Regions from separate parts of the Bradyrhizobium sp. CCBAU 45384 genome, predicted to be linked through region 2. Evidence: riboswitches for the same ligand, from Rfam matches in the RefSeq annotation. Region 2 holds a riboswitch; each other region holds the start of a gene.
What was found. Region 2 has a riboswitch for cobalamin ahead of metE (5-methyltetrahydropteroyltriglutamate--homocysteine S-methyltransferase). Riboswitches for the same ligand answer to the same signal wherever they lie in the genome.

Region 1: it holds a riboswitch for cobalamin, as region 2 does, so the genes downstream of both, XH80_RS32455 (TonB-dependent receptor) here and metE (5-methyltetrahydropteroyltriglutamate--homocysteine S-methyltransferase) in region 2, are expected to answer to the same signal.
Region 3: it holds a riboswitch for cobalamin, as region 2 does, so the genes downstream of both, XH80_RS32535 (DUF1636 family protein) here and metE (5-methyltetrahydropteroyltriglutamate--homocysteine S-methyltransferase) in region 2, are expected to answer to the same signal.

The regions. Positions count from the first base shown of each region.
Region 1 is NZ_LBIZ01000117.1:199,501-206,687, reverse strand. It holds gene cobT (nicotinate-nucleotide--dimethylbenzimidazole phosphoribosyltransferase) at 1-703, shown strand, start outside; gene XH80_RS32460 (histidine phosphatase family protein) at 696-1,268, opposite strand; cobalamin riboswitch at 1,342-1,545, shown strand; gene XH80_RS32455 (TonB-dependent receptor) at 1,662-4,019, shown strand; partial or broken gene XH80_RS32450 (PepSY domain-containing protein) at 4,030-5,465, shown strand; gene XH80_RS32445 (MFS transporter) at 5,470-6,606, opposite strand.
Region 2 is NZ_LBIZ01000113.1:9,543-16,729, reverse strand. It holds gene XH80_RS24840 (hypothetical protein) at 179-364, opposite strand; partial or broken gene XH80_RS24835 (IS3 family transposase) at 600-862, opposite strand; gene XH80_RS24830 (hypothetical protein) at 972-1,178, opposite strand; gene metE (5-methyltetrahydropteroyltriglutamate--homocysteine S-methyltransferase) at 3,261-5,606, opposite strand; cobalamin riboswitch at 5,707-5,909, opposite strand; gene XH80_RS24820 (nodulate formation efficiency C protein) at 6,644-7,187, shown strand, end outside.
Region 3 is NZ_LBIZ01000117.1:217,342-224,528, reverse strand. It holds gene cbiB (adenosylcobinamide-phosphate synthase CbiB) at 1-327, shown strand, start outside; gene cobD (threonine-phosphate decarboxylase CobD) at 339-1,304, shown strand; gene XH80_RS32545 (cobyric acid synthase) at 1,293-2,741, opposite strand; gene cobO (cob(I)yrinic acid a,c-diamide adenosyltransferase) at 2,747-3,382, opposite strand; cobalamin riboswitch at 3,422-3,641, shown strand; gene XH80_RS32535 (DUF1636 family protein) at 3,738-4,112, shown strand; gene cobW (cobalamin biosynthesis protein CobW) at 4,109-5,143, shown strand; gene cobN (cobaltochelatase subunit CobN) at 5,143-7,187, shown strand, end outside.

The DNA.
Region 1 (7,187 bases), on a different contig from region 2:
CGAGGAGGCGATGCCTGATATCATCACGGACAAGCCGCGCCACGGCACGCGCGATTTCAGCGTTGAGCCTGCGCTCACGCCGGCTGAGCTGGCCTTTGCGTTCGAGGCCGGCGAGCGCGCGGTAGCGCGGGCGAAGGCCCATCAGCCTGACCTGCTGATCTTCGGCGAAATGGGCATCGGTAACACCACGGCTTCTGCGGCGATTGCTGCGAGCCTGCTCGGCATCAGCGCCGAGGAGATCGCGGGCAGTGGTACCGGCGTCGATGCGGCCGGCCGTGCGCACAAGGTGGGCGTGATCGAGGCGGCAATCGCGCGCCACGGTGTGGCGAGCGCTTCGCCCGAAAACATCCTGTGCGCCGTCGGCGGCCTCGAGATCGCGGCGATATCAGGCGCGATCATCGCGGCCGCGCAGGCGCGCATTCCCGTGCTGATCGACGGTTTCATCGTTTCGGTCGCGGCACTGGCGGCGGTGCGGCTCAATCCGTCGTGCCAGCCATTCCTGCTGTCGTCGCATCAATCGGCGGAGCAGGGGCATCGGCTGGTGTTGCGTGCGCTGAACGTGCAGCCCTTGATCAGCCTCGATCTCAGGCTCGGCGAAGGTTCTGGCGCCGCGATCGCGCTGCCGCTGGTGCGATCGGCCTGCGCGCTCCACAATGACATGGCGACCTTCGCGCAGGCCAACGTGCCTGACAGGCCTAGCTGACCCGCTGGTTGACCGACCAGACCCGCCAGCCGGTCGCGAGCCGGTCGATCCGGGTCAGCGACAGCGGATCGATCACGAAGCGCAAGGCGGCATCCGGCGTCAGGTCGAGCGCGATGCACAGCGCGGCGCGGATCGTGCCGGAATGCACAATCAGCGCCGCCGGACCCGCGCCGACCCGCGCGAGACCCAGACGGACGCGGGCGACCTGATCTTCAAAGCTTTCACCGCCCGGTGGTCTCTGGTGTGCAGGGGCGTTCCAGAACTGCGCATAGGCCTCGCCACCGCTGCTGGCGAGCTCGTCATGCCGCCGGCCGGTCCAGTCGCCGAAATCCTGCTCGCCAAACTCGTGCACCAGTTCTGGTTCGAGCCCCAGCGCGCGCGCCGTCTCGATCGTGCGCCGCGCAGGGCTCGCATAGCTCGCAGCATCGTGCGGCAAGCGCGATCGCAGCACCTCCAGTTGCGCGCGATCGGTCAGGTCCGCCGCCGCATCGGCCGCGTGGATCGTCCCTTTGACGCCGTCGACGGGCGCATGTCGGATCAGCCAGAGGAAGGTCGCGCCTTCCATGTCAATCTCCGGGGGAAGTTGGTGGCTGTGGCAATATCGCCGCGTCTTGCACATTGACTCCGTCTTGGTCGTAATCCTAGATGCTGGCGACGGTTTCCCCGAGAGGGGATGAAAAGGGAATGCGGTGCGGGGACGTTGTCCCCAATGCCGTAGCTGCCCCCGCAACTGTAAGCGGTGAATCCTTCGTCTTTAAAGCCACTGGGTCCTCGGTCCCGGGAAGGCGACGAAGCGGTCACGACCCGCGAGCCAGGAGACCTGCCGTCAGCCGTGGTCACACGCGAAGATGTCGGTCGGGGAGTACAGACATCAGGCTTCATCGGAAGGCTTAGTGCCTGATGATGGGACCTTGGTTCGCGGTGACGTGCCACTGACGTCACTCCGAGGTCCAGGACCGTGTTTGCCAGCCGTATTGTACGACCACGCCGCATTTTGCTGGCGTCCGCCGCTCTGACATCTCTTGCAGTTGTCGATATGTCCGCTGCTTTGGCGCAGCAGGCCCGCGAGACGCTGCCGGCCGTCGAGGTGTCGCCCCCGCAATCCCGCAAGCAGGCCAAGCCGGCCGCCCGGGACGCGGCAGGCACCCGCCGCGCGACGGCTCGCGAGCCGGCCGCGGCGGAGGTCGCGCCAAGACCGGTCGTGACGAACAATGCGGCGCCGACGCCGCTCAACAGCAATGCGGTTGCCGAAAGCGCCTCGCGCCTCGGCCTGACGGTGCGACAGACACCCGCAACGGTCGAAGTCATCTCCGCCGAGACCATGCGCGAGCAGGGCTACCGCACCGTCTCCGATGTCGCGCAAGGCGCGGTTGGCGTCACCGCCGGCGACAATCCCGCCGAGCCTTCAGCCTTCTCGATGCGCGGCTTCACCAACAGCCAGATCAACACGCTCTACAACGGCATCAAGATCGGCCCGCAGAACATGACCTCGCGGATCATGGACACCGCCAATCTCGAAGCCGTGGAAATCCTCAAAGGCCCGGCCTCGCTGATCTCGGGCGAGGGCGCCGCCGGCGGCGCGATCAATTTCGTTACCAAGCAGCCGCACACGGGGCCGATCCGGAACGAAGCGGACTTCTCCTGGGACTCGTTGAACTCGTTCCGCGCGCATTACGGCTCGGGCGGCAGCACCAATGTGCAGGGGCTGGACTACCGCTTCGATATCAGCCGCTCCACGCTTAACGGCTTTGCCGACGATACCAGCACCAGGACGTTCGATGTGTCTGGCCAGCTCAACTACCGCATCTCGGACAGCCTCAAGGTTTGGGGCGCGATCGAATATCGGGAGGATCGCGGACGGGCCTATTGGGGCACGCCGCTGGTGCCGGTGGCCTTCAGCGGCTCGCATGCGACGGCAGGCATCGTCTCGGGCACTTATATCTCGAACTTCAACGGGACCAATCTCGGCCCTGTTACCATCGACGATCGCACCTTCAACACCAACTACAACGTTCTCGACAACCGCAACGTGGCTCAGGAGGTGTGGCTCCGCGGCGGCTTCGAGCTGGGGCTCGCGCCCGACCTCACCTTGAAGAGTCAGGCCTATGCCTACGGCGCGGAGCGCTCCTGGCTCAACAACGAGGTTGAGGCGTTCAACACAACGACGAATACGGTCGATCGCAGCCGCTTCTATGTCGCGCACAGCCAGCGTCTGGTCGGCAATATCACCGACCTGACGTGGGATGCTGATATCGCGGGCCTCGAAAATCGTCTCGTCACGACCTTTTCGTCGAGCTATCTCGATTTCGTCCGGCCGGGCGCGGCGAATTTCCCCGGCGATTCCGTCGATCTCGTCGATCCCGACCGTGGCTTCTACGGCCTGCTGACGACCAGGCAGCAGACCGCGCGGATCGACAACGAGGCGCTGTCGTTCGAGGACCGGCTGAAGCTGACGCGGACATTCGCTCTGATCGGCGGCCTGCGCGTCGAACATATCGGGCTCGACCGCAACTCGACCGACGTCGCCGGGCTGGAGAACGCGGGATTCCCGTTCACGAAATCCTGGGCGCCCGTCACGGGGCGCCTCGGCTACACCTGGGAGGCCATTCCCGGCCTGACCTTCTTCAGCCAGTACGCCACCGGCGCAGATGTCTCGGCCAACAACATCTTCCTGCTGGGGCCGACCCAGCCGCTCGATCTGACCACCGCACGCACCTACGAGACCGGCGTCAAGCACGTGCTCTGGGACAACAGGGCGGAGTGGTCGTTCTCAGCTTACGATATCGAGCGCAAGAACGTCTATGCCGCGGCCGGCGGCCAGACGCTCAACATTGCGGGGCGGCAGGAATCCAAGGGCGTCGAGCTTGCCGGATCGATTCGCCCCATCGCGCCTTTGCGTCTCTGGGGCAACATCGCCTATGTCGATGCGCGTTATGCCGACTATGATTTCACCGGCGGCTCGTTCTCGGGCAATAGGCCACCGAACGTGCCGCGCATCGTCGCCAATGCCGGCGCGTCCTGGCGCTTCTTCACGCCCTGGCCGGTCGAAGTCGGCATCACCGGCCGCCATGTCGGCGATCGCGCCAACAGCGACGCCAACACGGTGACCATGAATGCCTATACCGTCGGCGACGTTTACGCCTTCGTCGACATTCCCAAGACGGTTTTCAATGCCGTCGACCAGGCCCGACTGACCTTTCGCGTGCGCAACGTCACCGACAAGCGCTACGCGATCTGGGGCGACCCGTTCTATCCCGACCAGATCCTGCTTGGTGCGCCCCGGACCTACGAGATCGCCGCCGCGTTCAAATGGTAGGGGGGATCGCATGACCGGCGTGATCATCCTTCTGCACCGCTGGCTCGGCATCGCGTTCTGCCTGATGTTCGCGATGTGGTTCGCAAGCGGCATCGTGATGCACTTCGTTCCGTTTCCCGCGTTGACGGAGGCGGAACGCTTCACCGGTCTGGCGCCGGTGGAGGGGGCATCGATCATTCCGGTTGCCGACGCGGTCGCCGCAAGCGGGATCACGGACGCCACGCGCATTCGCCTGATCCAGCGCAGCGACGGGCCGGTCTATGTCGTGTCGGGACCGTCACGGGTTCGGGCGGTCCATGCGTCAGACGGAGCCGACGCCTCGGTGGAATTTCCCGATGTCGCGCTCGCCATTGCACAGGACCATGCCCGCCGACGCGGGTTCGATGCCGCACACGCTGCGATCATTGCGCGCGCCGATTACGATCAATGGAGTGTGCCGAAGGGTTTGATCGCCACCGGCCGCTATTCCGCATCGCTCTCGGCGATGCGGCCGGGACGGAAATCTACGTGTCGTCGCGCACCGGCGAGGTCGTGCTGGACACGACCCGCAGCGAGCGCGGCTGGAATTGGATCGGCAGCGTCGTGCACTGGATCTATCCAACGGTTCTCAGGAGCAACTGGGTGCTGTGGGACCGGGTGGTTTCGAATCTCGCGCTGGCGGCCCTGATCGCGGCGGCGCTTGGGGCGCTGCTCGGTGTCATCAGGATCAGGATCCGGGGGCGGGTCTCGTCACCCTATCGCGGCTGGCACGCTCTGCACCACGTCATCGGTCTCGTCTCGACCGTCTTCGTGCTGACCTGGATTTTCAGCGGCTGGCTCTCCATGGATCACGGACGGCTGTTTTCGCGCGGGCAATTGACCGTGGCTGAGGCGGGCATAACGAATGCTGTCCCGGACTGGCGCACGGCTCCATCGCTCGATCAGCTGGCGCTGTCGATTTCTGCCCGCGAAGTCGAATGGTTTGCTTTCCACGTGAGCGTCTTTCGGCGCGACCGGACTGATCTTGGCCGCCAGATCTTGACCAAAGCGGGCGAGGCAGCCCGCGATCGGCAGAAGACGTTCCTGGATGAGCAGGAGGTCCTCCGCTTGACGACGCGCCTTGCGCGAGGCTGCGGCGCGGTGTCGGTTGTTGCGGATGACGACGCCTATCCGGCCCGGTCCAGCGTTCCCGGCGCTCCCGTCTATCGCTCACGCTGCGGCGATCTCTGGTTTGACGTTGACGGCGCTGACGGCAGCATTCTGCAAAGGCTCGACGCCTCGCGGCGGGCCTATCGCTGGGCCTACAGCGCGCTGCATACGCTGGACGTCCCCGTCCTCATGGCGCATTCGCGCCTGCGCGATGGCCTGATCGTCGGGCTTTGCGCGCTCGGCCTGGCGTTCTCCGTCACCGGAATCGTGATCGGCTGGCGGCGCTTGCGGGCAACCTTTGCAAGCAAAGGCGCATGACGCGCTAAATTTTTCTGGTCACGGCGCGCGCCGACAGCGTGACGATGCACATCAGCGCGGCGAGCATCCAGAATGCCGCCGGCAATCCGATGACATGGGCGACAAAGCCGATGCCGGCAGGGCCAACCAGCACACCGGCATAGCCGGCGGTGGTGATCGACGCCACCGCAAGCCCGGTGGGCATGGCGGTCTGCCTGGCCGCACCACGGAACAGCACCGGCACGAGGTTCGAGGCGCCAAGGCCGATCAGCAGGAAACCGGCGATGGCAATGGCCGCGCTCGGCGCGAGCAGCAGCACCGCAAGGCCCGCGACCGCAAGTACGCTTCCCCCGATCAATGTCGCGCGATCGCCGATCCGCGCGACGACAGCGTCGCCGCCAAGCCGGCCGACGGTCATCGCAATCGAGAACACGATGTAGCCGATCCCACCGCGAGCCTCGCTGACGAGGCCCGCGCCGATGACGAGCAGGGCACCCCAGTCCAGCATCGCGCCTTCGATCAGGAAGGTGACCGCGGCCAGCAGCGCCAGCAACAGCACGATGCCGTGCGGCAGCACGAACAGCGGTCCCTCCTGCGCCTGTGTCCTGCGCAGCAGGCGCGGCCAAGCAATCGCCATCGCGATCAGCATCAGTACGGAACAGATCAATGCGCTTCCGAGCGGTCCAAGATGCAGCGACAGCAGCGCCGTCATCACGGCCGAGCCGGCAAACCCGCCGATGCTGAAGAGCGCATGAAAGCCCGACATCAGCGGCTGTCCTGCCGCGCGTTCGACCTCGACGGCGTGGATGTTCATGGCGACATCGATGGAGCCCAGCGCAGCTCCGAATGCGAGCAGCGACAGCGCCAACGCTACAGGCGTGCCGGCGACGACCAGCAGCGGCAACATCAGGGCAAGGCCGATCCCGCCGGCGATGATGATCGGCTTGGTGCCGTAACGCGCGCTCAAAATGCCGGTCGCGAGCATCGCCACAACCGAGCCGATGCCGAGGCTGAGCAGCAGCAGGCCGAGGACGGCGTCGTCGACCGCGAGCCGCGCCTTCGCGAACGGAACCAGCGGCGCCCAGCACGCAAGGCCGAATCCGGCGACCAGGAACGAGAGGCGCGTGGCGAGCCGCGTCGCCGGCCGGTCGGCTGAGGCCATCGGTGAAACTCCGGGGGAAACGCACGCGATCGCGTGCGAGGGCTACGCTTAGATCAACGGGAAGCGAATACCAGAGTTCCGCGGGGGCCGTGAGTTGACGTTTTGTATCATGATCATGTCGTTCGGAAGCTTGTAGCCCGATGGTGCGGTTCTGGAGCGAACGCGGAAGCGCAATCCAACAAGATTCCGCCGTCATTCCGGGGCGCGCGAAGCGCGAACTATGGTGCGCAATTGCGCAACTGAGAATCCATCGTGCCGCGCGTTGTGAGGGTGAATGGATTCCGGGCTCGCGCCAAACGGCGTGCCCCGGAATGACGGCGGAGAGAGCGGCTTGCGGCGCCCCCCGTTTCGTCGCGCCATACATTCGAAATATTCCACTTTGCCGAAATTCGGATTTGTCTCGTCTGCCGCCATCGTCACGAGCCGCGGATCGGCTGCGGTGGATGCTGCGCTGAGCTGAGCTGACGCGCGTGCATAGCTCATAGGCATCCGACGATCCGGTATTGCCGCGCGAACGCCTGTAAATTAGCCAGACAGCTCAATTCCTTCGATTGCAGCGCGGCGAAAGTCGCTAATTCATC
Region 2 (7,187 bases):
GACCACTTCTAAGAGAGTTCATCAATGAGAGGATGCTCGAGCCTCCCACCGCGACATTGAAACGCCATCCAAAAACTCCTCTCAGCGCGGATCGGCAAAACTAATTTGCGCCCAAATTTCCATGGGTGAGGGCGGCCTGTGAGCCGCCCTGCCGCTCCAGTACCGGCGCTGCCCAAAGCTACCGCTGATGTCCGAGTCCGATTCCAAGATTTAAGGCCTTCTGGCGGAGAGCACCGACGCTGCGTTTGGTCATCTTTGCTATTTTCATGACCGGGGTTCGGGCCTTCGAATGAACTTTGAGCTCCTGGATATCTGCCTTGGTCCATTCGCGCCGCTTAACGCGTTTCTTGGTTGCTTTCTTCACGATTAATGCTCCTTTTGAGAGGGAGCGGCTTGTAACATGGTTTTCTCGGCGCGACGACCGAAAAAAACAGGCAATATCATAGGAAGTCGCGGGTATAAGGTCGGTCACGTCTTCCGAGCGAGGCGTCTCGACGAGTGCAGCTGTGGAGTTGTAGACTTCATACAAACCTCGCGCTCTGAGACCCATCACAACCACAGTGTTTCCAAATTGAACTTCGCGATCTAGTCGAAGTACATCACCATCGGCACAGTAAGGCTACCGCACGGAATGGCAGCGGGCGGAAGTAAGCTTGATCCGAAGCGCCGCCGCCCAGGTGCGAATGGCGACGCTGGCCGTTGTAAAAGGGAGGTACGTCCGATCGAGACGCGGGCGTCGGACACAGGTGTCGTAGGCATGCTCGACGAACACGATGTCCCGCCCGGCGCCCAAGCCGTCCACGCTGATGGCAATGCCATGACTGGCGAGCACAGCGGTGAACGTTGCATCCGAAAACGACGAGATAAGACGTCCAGCTTGTGTGGAACAATCGGGAACTGTAAGGCCCTTTGCTTATTCAGGAGAGTTCGTCCTTGCCGGATGCTCGAACGGCTGATCTGGACGGATTAGCTCATGCGGGCGGGGTTCGGAGCTCCAATACATCGGCGAAGATTGTCCAATCGCGGACTCTCTTTTGCCTGCAGAAATCGGTCTCTGCCTGCTGTGCAGCAGCACTCAGCGAGGCGGCATTGACCTTAAATGCCGCCTGGCACGCACGATGCTCGCCGCCGGTATCGTCGCGAACGGTCTTAATAAACCGAACGTTAAATGAAGGCATGCCCCCCTCTTCCTATGGTTCGCTTATGCATTATCTGCCACTCGCCCTTAGAGTATTTGATCTACCTCAAGCAGCATCCAAGAGCTCCGTCCGCTCCTCCGAAGACAGGTCCATAGCAGCGCGGCGCTAGGCTCATGTTGTCGCGAAAAACCGCGATCGCTTGCCGGCTCATCGCGGCCGGATTTCTGATATGCGCCGACAGGCGGCTATACGCGCAAGCGATCGCGGGGCAGCGCGCATCCCGATCCTGCATCCGACGGTCCACCTGGCGCCGCGACAGCAGATCCGATCATCAGGCTTGTCGTCAATGAGCCCGGTCCGGGACTTCAGTGCCAAAGCTTAAGGGTGGGATCGGCGCCGGCAAGGCTACCGACGATGAGAGGCGGAACGTCGATCGACGATTCGCTTGGACAGATCAATGAGGAAAATGCTGTCATAGCCCATGGACGTGAGCTGCGCCGCAAATCACCATTCTGGCCGCGTTGCAGAGAAACGCGAGGCGCTGGCGGAAGCGCGAGTTCGGACATGCCGACTGTCAACGCGGGCGTCTGCAGCTCGTTGTGCCCGTTCGAGCTCGACCAATCCCGAACAGGCACCACTCTTTGACCCGCATCAACGCTGCGGCGGCTGCGCCCTGATAGAATTATCTGCCAGTAAGGTCAGATGCACGGCAGACAGAAAGGCTTGACGCCCACGATGCTTTCATGTCCGGGTACCAACGACCGCTTTTTAGGACTGCTGCCCAGCGCATCCGAGCCGCGGGCCAATGAACTGCACACGGTAGGCTGCGCCGCTCGCGAGGGCGTCCACTTTTTCGGCCTGCGGACCGGCCCAACTATGGGCTCCGAGCGGAGCTACGCTCATCCTAATGCTGTTAAGCGGTTCCGACGTCTTTGCGCTCTCGCTGCATAGACTGCCGCGCGCCAGAGGGCGCGGCTGAGCGCCCCCACACACCCAGTAGGATGACGCCGCAGAACAAGGAATGTCTCATCAATAAGGGACGTGACATGACAGAAAGCCGGACCATTTTTCCCGCCGCGGGCCGGATTGCTGGAGCTGCAGTCCAGTTTAGCTTGTGCAGTACAGCTACATATAAGCGAGTTCTTGAGCTGATCAGATCGATTCGACGGAAGCTCGGGCGTTCTTTCGTAGCGCAAATCCAAATATTTCAGTTCGCGAGCGGATCGTGCTTCGTTCACAACGGCGCATGGCCGATAGCCCTCTCGCCTCGGCTGACGCGATCGACCCCGCGGGCCGCGCGCGCGATACTGGACTGAGCCTGTCCGCGCGGAACCCGAGCAACGTGCGTAGTCTTCACAAGGTTATCTGAATTTGTCAGCCCGCAGCAATGAACATAGACCAGGATCTAATGGCGATCTGACCTGGGAGCGGCTCGAAACGGTGCCGCCCCCCGATCAGGATCTGGAGATTGCCGTGATCGAGGGTAATTCAATTTACCGGGTTGTCTTTCCTTGCCGTCGGGTCTTCGGCGGATGGATCAACGCGCATACCGGAAAGCACGTCACCGTGCAGCCAACGCATTGGCGTATCTGGCCGGGATAGCTGCGCTATCCTGCAAAATGGACTGGCGTGAGTTGGGCAGGGACCGCCTTGCTGTACTCTCGGAAACTGTGCAGGGTCGATCGAATGAGCGAGCCCGACGGCAATCATCTCCGAGCGGACCGAATCCATGGTGGGTGCCTTGCGCTGTCCGTCAAGCATGACGTTTCTCATTGCTGTCGCAATCGTTGCCATCGTGCTCATGAGCGACAAAGTCGCCGTAGATTTCTGTATCTCAGGCTATAACGCCGCATACCACCACACAATTTAGCTACGATAAACTTGTGCTTTATACATGCGCAGATTTTCGGCGAATGTTGTCGCTTTGATCGAACCGTCGGCTATTCTCCCTCGGCCAAGAAGGCAGCGAGACGCGTCACCGTCTTTCCTCCGAGCCTTCACCTTCCCGGTCCGCGAACTGGACCGGGCATTTTGTTGGCGGCAAGGCTTGCCTCGACATTGTGGAAAGCGCAAATGGCCACAAGCGAATTAGCTCTGTCGAGAACAGACCCGAGCGCGGGATCAATGGTTTTGCGATTCAGATGAAGCGCGCAGTTCGCGAGCGGCAGCGACCATGTTGGTTAGCGCAGGCCGAACCTCCTCCCATTTGCGCGTTTTTAGGCCGCAGTCCGGATTGACCCAAAGCTGTGAATCCCGCAAACGCGTCCGAGCCAGCACCATCAGCTCCTTCATTTCGCCCACCTCGGGAACGCGTGGAGAGTGGATGTCGTAAACGCCGGGTCCGATTTGATTTGGATATTCGTATGTCTTGAATGCATCCAGTAGCTCCATTTTCGAGCGCGACGACTCGATCGAAATGACATCCGCATCCATTGCAGCGATCGCAGCGATGATATCGTTAAACTCTGAGTAGCACATATGTGTATGGATTTGCGTTTGATCGGCTACGCCAGATGAGCAGATGCGGAAGCAATCTCCGGCCCAATCTAGATATGCCTTCCAATCCGACCGGCGCAATGGCAATCCTTCGCGGAGTGCAGCTTCGTCGATCTGGATCATGGCCGCACCGGCATTCTCGAGATCGCGGACTTCGTCGCGGATCGCGAGCGCAAGCTGACGGCAGACCTCGCTTCTAGGAATATCATCGCGAACAAACGACCAGTTCAGGATCGTCACCGGTCCGGTCAACATCGCCTTCATCGGCTTACTGGTTAGTGATTGCGCGTAGCGCCACCATTCCAAGGTGATCGGCGTCGACCGTACTACGTCCCCAAACAGGATCGGGGGCCTGACGCAGCGCGAACCATAGGACTGTACCCATCCATTCCTGGTAAATGCGAACCCGGCGAGTTGCTCGCTAAAGTACTGCACCATGTCATTACGCTCGAATTCGCCATGCACGAGGACGTCAATACCGATGTCCTCCTGCCAGCGTACGGCGCGGGCTATCTCCTCCTTGAGGAACCTGTCGTATTGTTCGTCGCTCATCGCACCTCGCGCATGCGCTGCACGAGCATTTCGGACCTCTGTGGTCTGTGGAAACGATCCGATCGTCGTGGTAGGAAAAGCTGGAAGTCCAAAGCGTTTCCTTTGGATTTCGGAACGACGGGCAAATGGGCTGGCGCGCCGGCGCATCGTCTGGCCGATCCTCCTCATCCGGACAGCGACTTTGGTATCATGGATCTTCGGCGAAGTCCGGCGGGCAGTCACAGCGCGTTCCGAATCGGCAAGAGCTAGCCCAACATTCTCGTCGCCTGCGAGTGCCCGCCCCAGGATCGCAAGCTCACGCATCTTCTGAACCGAGAAAGCGAGCCAGCTCTTGACGTCGGACGCAAGCCCGGTCTCGAGTTCAACATCGACCGGCACGTGAAGCAGCGAGCAGGATGGAGCGAGCTGTACACGGTGCCTGCCGAGCTTCGCAATCGCTGGATCGAGCCGCTTCCGGAGCGACGACAAGTTCGAGCGCCATATATTCCGGCCGTCGATGACACCGAGCGACATGACGAGATCTCTTCGGCCGTCAGCAATGATTTGATCCAATAGCTCAGGCGCTCGAACAAGATCAAGGTGCAGACCGGAAACTGGCAGGCTCAAGGCAGTATTCAGATTGTCGCCTAGCGGGCCGAAATAACTGGCAACCATGATCTTGATGTCCGGTCCCTCCTTTGCGAACCGGTTATAGGCATGTAGCAACGATTTTCGTGCCGCCTCATCCAGATCAAGGGCCAGGCAGGGCTCGTCAAGCTGAACCCAACCAGCCCCTCGTTCGGCCAATTCATGCAGAACGTCGATATAGACCGGTATCAGATCATCCAGTAGGGAGAGGGTCTGGAACGCGCTATCGGTACTCCTGCCGAGTTTTAGGAATGTGACCGGCCCGATCAGGACCGGGCGGGTCTGAAAGCCTAGAGCCTTTGCTTCCTCGTACTCTTCAACGGGTTTGCGACTGCACAATCTGAACGCTTGTCCCCTGTAAAACTCTGGGATCATATAGTGGTAGTTAGTGTCGAACCACTTGGTCATTCCCTGCGCGGGTGCGCCAGATCCCCGCGGGCTCTGGCCGCAACTCGCATCCTGATCGTCGCATTGTGATCCGCGGGCCATGGCGAAGTACGTCCTGAGCGAAACGGATTCTCCTTTCGAGGCGTAGATCTCCGGGATGGCGCCGACCATGACACTTGTATCGAGCACCTGATCGTATAGCGAGAAGTCGTTCGACGGAATGATCGTGACGCCGAGAGATTTCTGACGAGCCCAGTTCGCTGCGCGCAGGCCGGATGCGTCCTCGTGCAACTGCTGTTCGCTGATCTTTCCGGCCCAGTAGCTTTCAAGAGCGAGTTTGAGCTCACGCCTTGGACCGATGCGCGGCGTCCCGAGCGTAGCGATTGGAAGAGAGGGAAGAGACATAGCTTTAACCTCTGTTCGGGACAAAGGCCATGGCGGACGCAGGCAGGGGAGTCGCGCGTGCGACGACTGCTTGGCGCACCACCGAGACACCCCGCCCGTGGACCAATATTTTATCGGGGCAGGTCTCCTGGCTTGCTGGTCATCGCTGCTGTCCGGCCTTCCCGAAGCCTTGGAGGCTTCAGTGACATCGTTGGACAGCGGCTCGCCGCTCACAGTTGCGGGGGCAGCGCCGGCATTCGCACCGGCTTCCCTCTTAGCTCCGGATCAAATGGGCACCGGAGAACCTCGACGGCTTGGATTATCGGCAGGAGAACTCTTCCGTCAACCTCTCAGATTGTGTGCCAAGCGAATCTGCGACATCTGTTAGGCGAATGAGCATGCATGCGGCTTCCGATTTTGAGAGGCTCGCCCCGCACCTCCGTTGGCCAGCTGTTTTCTCGGACTGAGGGGTCGACATCGAATAGGCCACGGCACGCGGCGCAATCTAGCAACATGCGCGGCGAGAGGTAGATTTGGCGTGCCAGCCAGACTTCAAAGTCGGGGTTAACTCGGCTTTGTGTCGCTAGCAATCCTGTAGCTCGAACGTCGACGACAACGATAGCGAACCGAACGGTTTTAAATGGCGGCAAACGCACTGCCGATTGTCATCAGGCACTTGGCATCGAGGCGTTCACCTCTCGCGCTGACTATCGGGTACGGCACAAGGATACAACAGCTGCGACGGATACACTGAATGGAAACATCGAAACGGGCGCAGGTCGGAAAGTCGACAAGGAGGGACACAAAATCCGTGCAAATTTCCGCCTATTGCCTGGCACGAAGAATGCAAGCCGTCGGCATGTCCAGTCTCCTCCCGCTGGGCATGTCCAGCTCAGCCGATTGACGCTGTCGCTGGCGAGGGAAGTCAGCGGCACGTGACATAGAGGGGAGCGCCTGCTGGCGCGGGAGAGCTAACGAGGGGTGCCCCCCCGCATCTCGGGAATTTTCTTGCGCTCGCTCATAGCAATTCAAGGTCGCCCACTTTGAAAGATGTCTCGATGAAACGCGATAGGCTGAGGCTTATGAAGAGAATGTCTGGAAGACCAGTGCCATGGCTTTGCCTGGGCGGATTTCTAATCTGCCTCGCCTGGCCGGCTGCCAAGAGCAACAATATTCGCGCCAACGACAGCCCCCTAGTCGAACGACTCAAGTCAACTTGGCGAGCGCAAGATGGCGAGACGATAGAACAAATCATCTCCAATGTTTCGATGGTGGCCCAGTTCGTCCCGCAAATGTGGGGCGTTGTTGAACTTGGCCAAAACGACTTTGTTTTCGTTCCGTGGACCAGGCACCGGGACAACAAATCAGACGAACAGTACGTTATCGCTTGGAAAGTCGCGCTCGACGGTACGATTCAACTCGCCTCAACGTATGCGAAGCCGATGGAGTTAGGCTGGCGCGCCCTGGCGCTCTCGCTAATCGCCACTGAAGTCGCAGATGGCGAACGGGGCGCAAATCTTAGCTTTCTGCATGATCCGACCAACTTCAACTTTGTGACTACGCCGCAAGGCCGGCTCGGCGATCTTCTGCGGCACGGCCGCT
Region 3 (7,187 bases), on a different contig from region 2:
GATGTCGCCAATTTCATTCCGGCGCGCCTGACCGGCTTGCTGTTCGTGTTGCTCGCACCGCGGCGCTCGGAGGCGCTGTCGTGCATGACGCGCGATGCGCGCCGGCATCGTTCGCCCAATGCCGGCTGGCCGGAAGCTGCGATGGCCGGCGCGCTCGGCGTGCGGCTCAGTGGCCCGCGCATCTATCACGGCTGTGTCACGAAAGAGCCCTGGCTTAACGAAGGTGCGCGCGATCCGCTTGCAGCGGACATTCATGAGGGGCTGGCGATCTACCGCCGCGCCATGCTGCTGCTCGCAGGCGTGCTTGCGATCCTGGCGTATGCGTGAAACAACGGGCCATGCGCGAGCACGGTGGAAATCTCGATCTGGCCCAGCAGCGTTTTGGCGGGCGCGCGGAGGACTGGATCGATCTGTCGACCGGCATCAACCGGCTGCCTTATCCCGTCGGCGAGATATCAGCGCATCACTGGCAAGCCTTGCCCTCGCGCTCCGAGATCGAGGCGCTGCATCAGGCCGCCCAACACGCCTATGGCACATCAGCGCCTGTCGTTGTGATGGGCGGCGCACAGGCCGCCATTCAACTGCTGCCACAGCTCGCGCCGCGTGGCCTGGCCCGCATCCTCGCGCCGACCTACAACGAATATGCGCCCGTTCTCTCGGTCGCGGGATGGCAGGTCGAGCAGGTGAGGGAGCTCGATGCGCTGGCGGGTGCGGATCTTGCCATCGTCGTCAATCCCAACAATCCCGATGGCCGCCGTCATGCGCCGAAGGATCTGCTTGCGCTGTCGCCGCGCGTCGGTCACCTCGTCATCGACGAGAGCTTTGCCGATGCCGTTCCCGAGTTCTCGCTCGCCTCGGAAGCCGGCCGGCCGGGCTTGCTGATCCTGCGCTCGTTCGGCAAGTTCTACGGTCTGGCCGGCCTGCGGCTCGGCTTCGCGATCGGCCATGCAGCCGACATTGACAAGCTCGCGGCGGCATCGGGGCCATGGCCGGTCTCGGGCGCCGCGATCGCGATCGGCTGCCGCGCTTTGCGCGATGAGGCCTGGGCCAAGGCGACGTCAGCGCGGCTTTTGCGGGACTGTGCGCGCCTCGACGCGATGGCGCATGCGCAGGGCTGGCGGCTCGTCGGTGGCGCATCACTGTTCCGTCTCTACGAGACGCCGGATGCGCTTGCCGCGCAGGAGAGGCTCGCGCGCGGTCAGATCTGGTCGCGGGTCTTCACGCAGAACCCCTCGTGGTTGCGTCTCGGCCTTCCGGGCGCTGAGGCCGAATGGACGCGCCTCGCCGAGATGCTAGCGCGCTAGCGTGAGCAGGCCTTCGACATCGAGATGTTTCTCGATGTGATCGGCGAGGGCCTCGAGCGCGCTCTCGACCCTGGCGTGATACGGCTCGTCGCCCGCGGAAATGTCGAGCTTTGCCAGATACGCCTTGCGGAAATCATCCGACGTGAACAGGCCGTGCAGATAGCTGCCTTGGACACGGCCATCGCGCGACATCGCGCCCTCCGCCTCGCCGTTGAGTTTGGCGAACGGCCGCACGCGATCCGGCCCGTCGGTGCGCCCGATGTGGATTTCGTAAGCCTCGATCGGTTGGTTCGTGTCCGCATGCACGGCCGCAACACGCGTCAGTGTCTTTTGCGGGCTCATCACCGTCTCGACATCCAGAAGTCCCAGGCCCGGCGTATCGCCCGCAGAGCCTTCGATACCTTCGGGGTCCGCGACGCTGCGTCCCAGCATCTGATAGCCGCCGCAGAGGCCGAGCACATGGCCGCCGCGCCGATGATGTGCGAGCAAATCGATGTCCCAGCCCTGCGCGCGCAAAAAGGCGAGATCGCCGCGGGTCGACTTTGAGCCGGGGATTATGACGAGCCTGACATCGCCGGGGATCGCTTCGCCCGGGCGCACCATCAAGAGATCAACACCCGGCTCGAGCTTGAGCGGATCGAGATCGTCGAAATTGGCGATGCGCGATAGCGCGAGACAGGCGATCTTGGTCTGGCCGGGCTTGCGCGCATCGCTCAGGCCCAGCGCATCCTCGGCCGGCAGCTCGCCGGCGCGCGAAAACCAGGGCAGCACGCCAAGGCCGCGCCATGCGGTCTTTTGCGCGATCAGCTTGTAGCCGTCGTCGAACAGCGTGGGATCGCCGCGGAACTTGTTGATGACAAACCCCTGGATCATCGCGGCATCATCAGGGTCGATCACCGTCTTGATGCCGACGAGCTGGGCGATGACGCCGCCGCGGTCGATGTCGCCGACCAGAACCACCGGCACGTCGGCCTTGCGGGCAAAGCCCATATTGGCGATGTCGGCCTTGCGCAAATTCACTTCGGCCGGGCTGCCGGCACCTTCGACCAGCACCAGATCGGAACGCGCCTTCAGCCGCTCGAAGCTTTCCAGCACGGCGCCCATCAGCGAGGGCTTCATCGCCGCATATTCGCGCGCGCGTGCGGTGGCGATGCGCTTTCCTTGCACGATCACCTGCGAACCGACATCGGTCTCGGGCTTGAGCAGCACCGGGTTCATGTCGGTATGCGGCTCGACGCCCGCTGCGAGCGCCTGCAGCGCCTGGGCGCGGCCGATCTCGCCGCCGTCGACGGTGACGGCGGCATTGTTCGACATGTTCTGCGGCTTGAAGGGGAGCACGCGCAATCCCCGGCGCGTGAAGGCGCGTGCGAGGCCGGCGACGATGAGCGATTTGCCCACGTCCGAGCCCGCCCCCTGGATCATCAGCGCGCGTGCCATCGACTTCAGAACTCGACGCCGGGCTGCGCCTTGATGCCGGAGCGGAACGGATGCTTCACCAGCGTCATCTCGGTGACGAGATCGGCGATCTCGATCAGCTCGTCCTTGGCATTGCGTCCCGTGAGCACGACATGCGTCATCGGCGGCTTCGACGTCTTGAGGAAATCGACGACCTCTGCGATGTCGAGATAGTCGTAGCGCAGCGCGATGTTGATCTCGTCGAGCACGACCATGCGCAGGCTCTCATTGAGGATCAGCTCCTTCGCCTTCTCCCAGCCGGCGCGCGCCGCCGCGATGTCGCGGGCGCGGTCCTGCGTCTCCCAGGTGAAGCCTTCGCCCATGGCGTGGAACTGGCAGAGCTCGCCGAAATGGCCGGTGAGCAGGCGCCGCTCGCCGGTATCCCAGGCGCCCTTGATGAACTGCACCACCGCGCAGGGCAGGCCATGGGCGACACAGCGCACGATCATGCCGAAGGCGGAGGACGACTTGCCCTTGCCGGCGCCGGTGTGGACGATGATGAGGCCCTTTTCGCCGCTCTTGGTCGCCATGATCTTGTCGCGGGCGACCTTGATCTTCGCCATCTTGGCGGCGTGCTTGGCGTCGGTTTCATCTGCCGTTTCGGTCTCCGGCTCGCTCGTCATCGGATCGGTCCTTCGGCTTGACAAGAGGCGGCCGGGGGCAAATGGTGCTCCGGCGTTGGTTCCTGTCCTATGACAGGCGAAGAGGGAATGCGATAGGGTCCGAATCGGCAAGATTTGGGTCCAAAATGCAGCCGCCCCCGCGACCGTGACCGGAGAGATGCCCAAAGCCACTGATCCCCTGAAGGGATCGGGAAGGCGGGGATCGAAGGGGAAACCCTGCTCCGCAAGCCGGGAGACCTGCCAGCGCGGACGATTTGTGGACCGGCGGACGGGGTGTTCCGCGACGGGGAAGCGGGCCTTCGCAAGGATGGTCCGTGGGCCTCTTCGCCTCCCGCTGATACTTCTGGAAGAGGCGATGACTGTCACACTGCATGTCTGCATCACCTGCCGCGCCGGCCAGACGCTGGGCGAGGGCGAGGTCACGCCCGGCAAGCGCCTGCATGGTGCGATCCTCGAGGCCGGCGTGCCCGAGGGTGTGACGGTGGTTCCCGTCGAATGCCTGTCGGCATGCAGCCAGGGCTGCTCGGTCGCACTCAGCGCGCCCGGGCGCTGGTCGTATGTCTATGGCCGCCTGACGGATGCCAACGCGCAGGACGTCGTCGCCGGCGCCGCCGCCTATGCCGCCGCGCCCGATGGTCTCGTGCCCTGGCGCAGCCGGCCCGAAATCTTCCGCAAGCAGTCGCTTGCCCGCATTCCCCCTATCGCCGTGTTGCCGGAGGCCGCCGAATGAACTCGCTTGCAAAAGTCCCCGTGACCGTGGTCACGGGTTTTCTCGGCTCCGGCAAGACCACGCTGATCCAGCATTTGCTCAGCAATGCGGGCGGCAAGAAGCTCGCCGTGCTCGTCAACGAGTTCGGCAGCGAGGGCGTGGATGGCGAGATCCTGAAATCCTGTGCCGACGCGAACTGCCCGGAAGAGAACATCGTCGAGCTCGCCAATGGCTGCATCTGCTGCACCGTCGCCGACGATTTCATTCCGACCATGGAGCAGCTGCTGGCGCGCCCCGTGCGGCCCGATCACATCCTGATCGAGACCTCGGGGCTGGCGCTGCCAAAGCCGCTCTTGAAGGCGTTCGACTGGCCGGAGATCCGCTCGCGCATCACGGTCGACGGCGTGATTGCGCTCGCCGATGCCGAGGCCGTCGCGGCCGGCCGCTTCGCGCCGGATCCGGATGCGGTCGAGGCGCAGCGCGCTGCGGACGAAAATCTCGATCACGAGACGCCGCTGTCCGAAGTGTTTGAGGACCAGATCGCCTGCGCCGATATCGTGCTGCTGACCAAGGCCGATCTTGCGGGCGCTGCCGGCATCGAAGCCGCAAAGGCCGCGATCGCCGCGGAGATGTCGCGTCGCGTGCCGATGCTGCCGATCACCGACGGCGCCATCGATGCGCGCGTCATCCTCGGCCTCGGCGCTGCCGCCGAGAACGATCTTGCCGCGCGCCCCTCGCATCATGATGGCGAGGAGGAGCACGAGCACGATGATTTCGCCTCCGTCGTGATCGATCTTCCTGAGGTCGCCGACGTCGATGCGCTGGTCGCCTCCGTGCAGAAGCTGGCGCGCGAGCAGAACGTGCTGCGGGCCAAGGGTTACATCGCGGTTGCGGGCAAGCCGATGCGGCTGCTGCTGCAAGCGGTCGGCGAACGCGTGCGCCACCAGTTCGACAAGCCCTGGGGCGCGGGCCGCAGGCAGTCAAAGCTCGTCGTGATCGGCGAGCACGGCGATATTGACGAAGCCGCGATCAGGGCGGGATTGGGAGTCTGATGCACGTCGTCTTCCGCGAGAGCCGTGGTCTCGAGGAGACCGCGACGCCAAGGGACATCGGCCAGGACCCGGCCGATCTCGTGGTGCTCTCGTTCTCGGATTCGGACCTGGCAGCGTTTGCGGCGGGCTGGCGGCGTGGCCGCGACGGCCTGCCGTCGCTGCGGCTGGCGAACCTTGCGGAGCTCCGTCATCCGCTCTCGGTCGACACCTATATCGAGCGCACGCTGTCGCAGGCGCGCGGCATTCTGGTGCGGCTGATCGGTGGTGAGTCCTATTGGTCGTACGGGCTTGCGGCGCTCCAGCAACTGGCAAAGGATCGGGGCATCGTTCTCGCGGTGCTGCCGGCCGATGGCCGTGATGACACCAGGCTGGATGCGTATTCGACCTTGCCGGTCTCGACGCTGCGGCGGCTGAAGGTGCTCTGCGACACCGGCGGTCCCGTCGCGGCGCAAGCCGCGATCGCGCAACTCGCGCTGGCCTCGGGTCTCTATGCCGGGCCTGTTACCGGCGAGATGAACGTGCCCGAGATGGGCTTTTACGATCCCGTGCGCGGCGTCATTGCGCCGCCGCCGGGCGAGGGGAAGCCCTTCGCGCTCGTGACATTCTATCGCTCCTATCTCACCGCTGCGGACACCGGGCCTGTCGATGCGCTGATCGCAGCACTGCGCGAGAAGGGTTTTCATGCCTATGGGGCTTTCGTCGCGTCGCTGAAGGCGGCGGGCGTCGCGGATTGGCTGCGCGCGCATCTCGCGCAAAATCCGCCGGCGGCCATCGTCAATGCGACCGCGTTCTCGGCGATGGGCGACGACGGCACCACGCCATTCGATGCCGCGCAATGTCCGGTCTTCCAGGTCGCGCTCTCCTCGGCGCGGCGCGAGGACTGGGCGGAATCGCTGCGCGGGCTGTCGCCCGGCGACCTCGCCATGCATGTGGTGTTGCCCGAGGTCGACGGCCGCCTGTTCGCCGGCGTGGTGAGCTTCAAGTCAGCCGCAACGCGCGATCCCGATCTGCAAATCTCTCATCTGGCCCACAGACCGGATCAGGAGCGTGTGGAGGCCGTGATAGCCCGCGTCGCGGCGTGGCGGAAGCTTGCCAAGACGCCGGTCGCCGAGAAGCGGTTGGCCATCGTGCTGTCGAACTATCCCGGCCGTCCGCACCAGATCGCGCATGCGGTCGGTCTCGATGCACTCGCTTCGGTGCAAGCGCTGGTGACCGATCTCGCCGAGGCCGGCTTCGATGTTGCGTCGGTGCATGCACTCGGCGAGATGTTGCTGAAGCAGAAATTGACGTGGAGCGTCGCCGATTACCGCGCCGCGCTCGCGCGCCTGCCGCAAATCCTGCAGGACGATCTCGCGCAGGCCTGGGGCGCGCCGGAAAACGATCCGAGTTGCCGCGACGGCGCGTTCCACTTCGCTGCGATCCCATGCGGCCGATCGATCATCGCGGTCCAGCCCGAGCGTGGCAACGCGATCACGCGCGATGCCGACTACCACGATCTCGCCCGCACGCCGCGCCATGGCTATGTCGCGTTCTATCTCTGGCTCCGCGCGCAAGGGATCGATGCCGTCGTGCATATGGGCGCGCATGGCACGCTGGAATGGCTGCCGGGAAAGTCGGTGGCGCTGTCGTCCGCGTGCTGGCCGGAAGCGCTGACTGGTGATCTCCCCGTCATCTATCCCTTCATCGTCAACGATCCCGGCGAGGCCGCGCAGGCCAAGCGGCGCATTGGCGCCGTCACCATCGGCCATCTGCCGCCGCCGCTCGAGCAATCCGCTGTGCCGGAAGGGCTGCGCCGACTCGAACGCCTGCTTGACGAATATTCGACCGCCGATGGTCTCGACCCCGCGCGGCGCCAACGCCTGATCGCCGCGATCCGCGACGAGGCGCGTGCGGCCGGCCTCGAAGACGATCTCGGGATCGATGCCTCGGCCGCGCCGGCGGAAGCCATTCCGCGCATCGATCGTTTCGTCTGCGACCTCAAGGAAAGCCAGTTCGGCGACGGCCTGCATGTGTTCGGCCGTGGCGCCTGTGGCGAGGCCGAGCT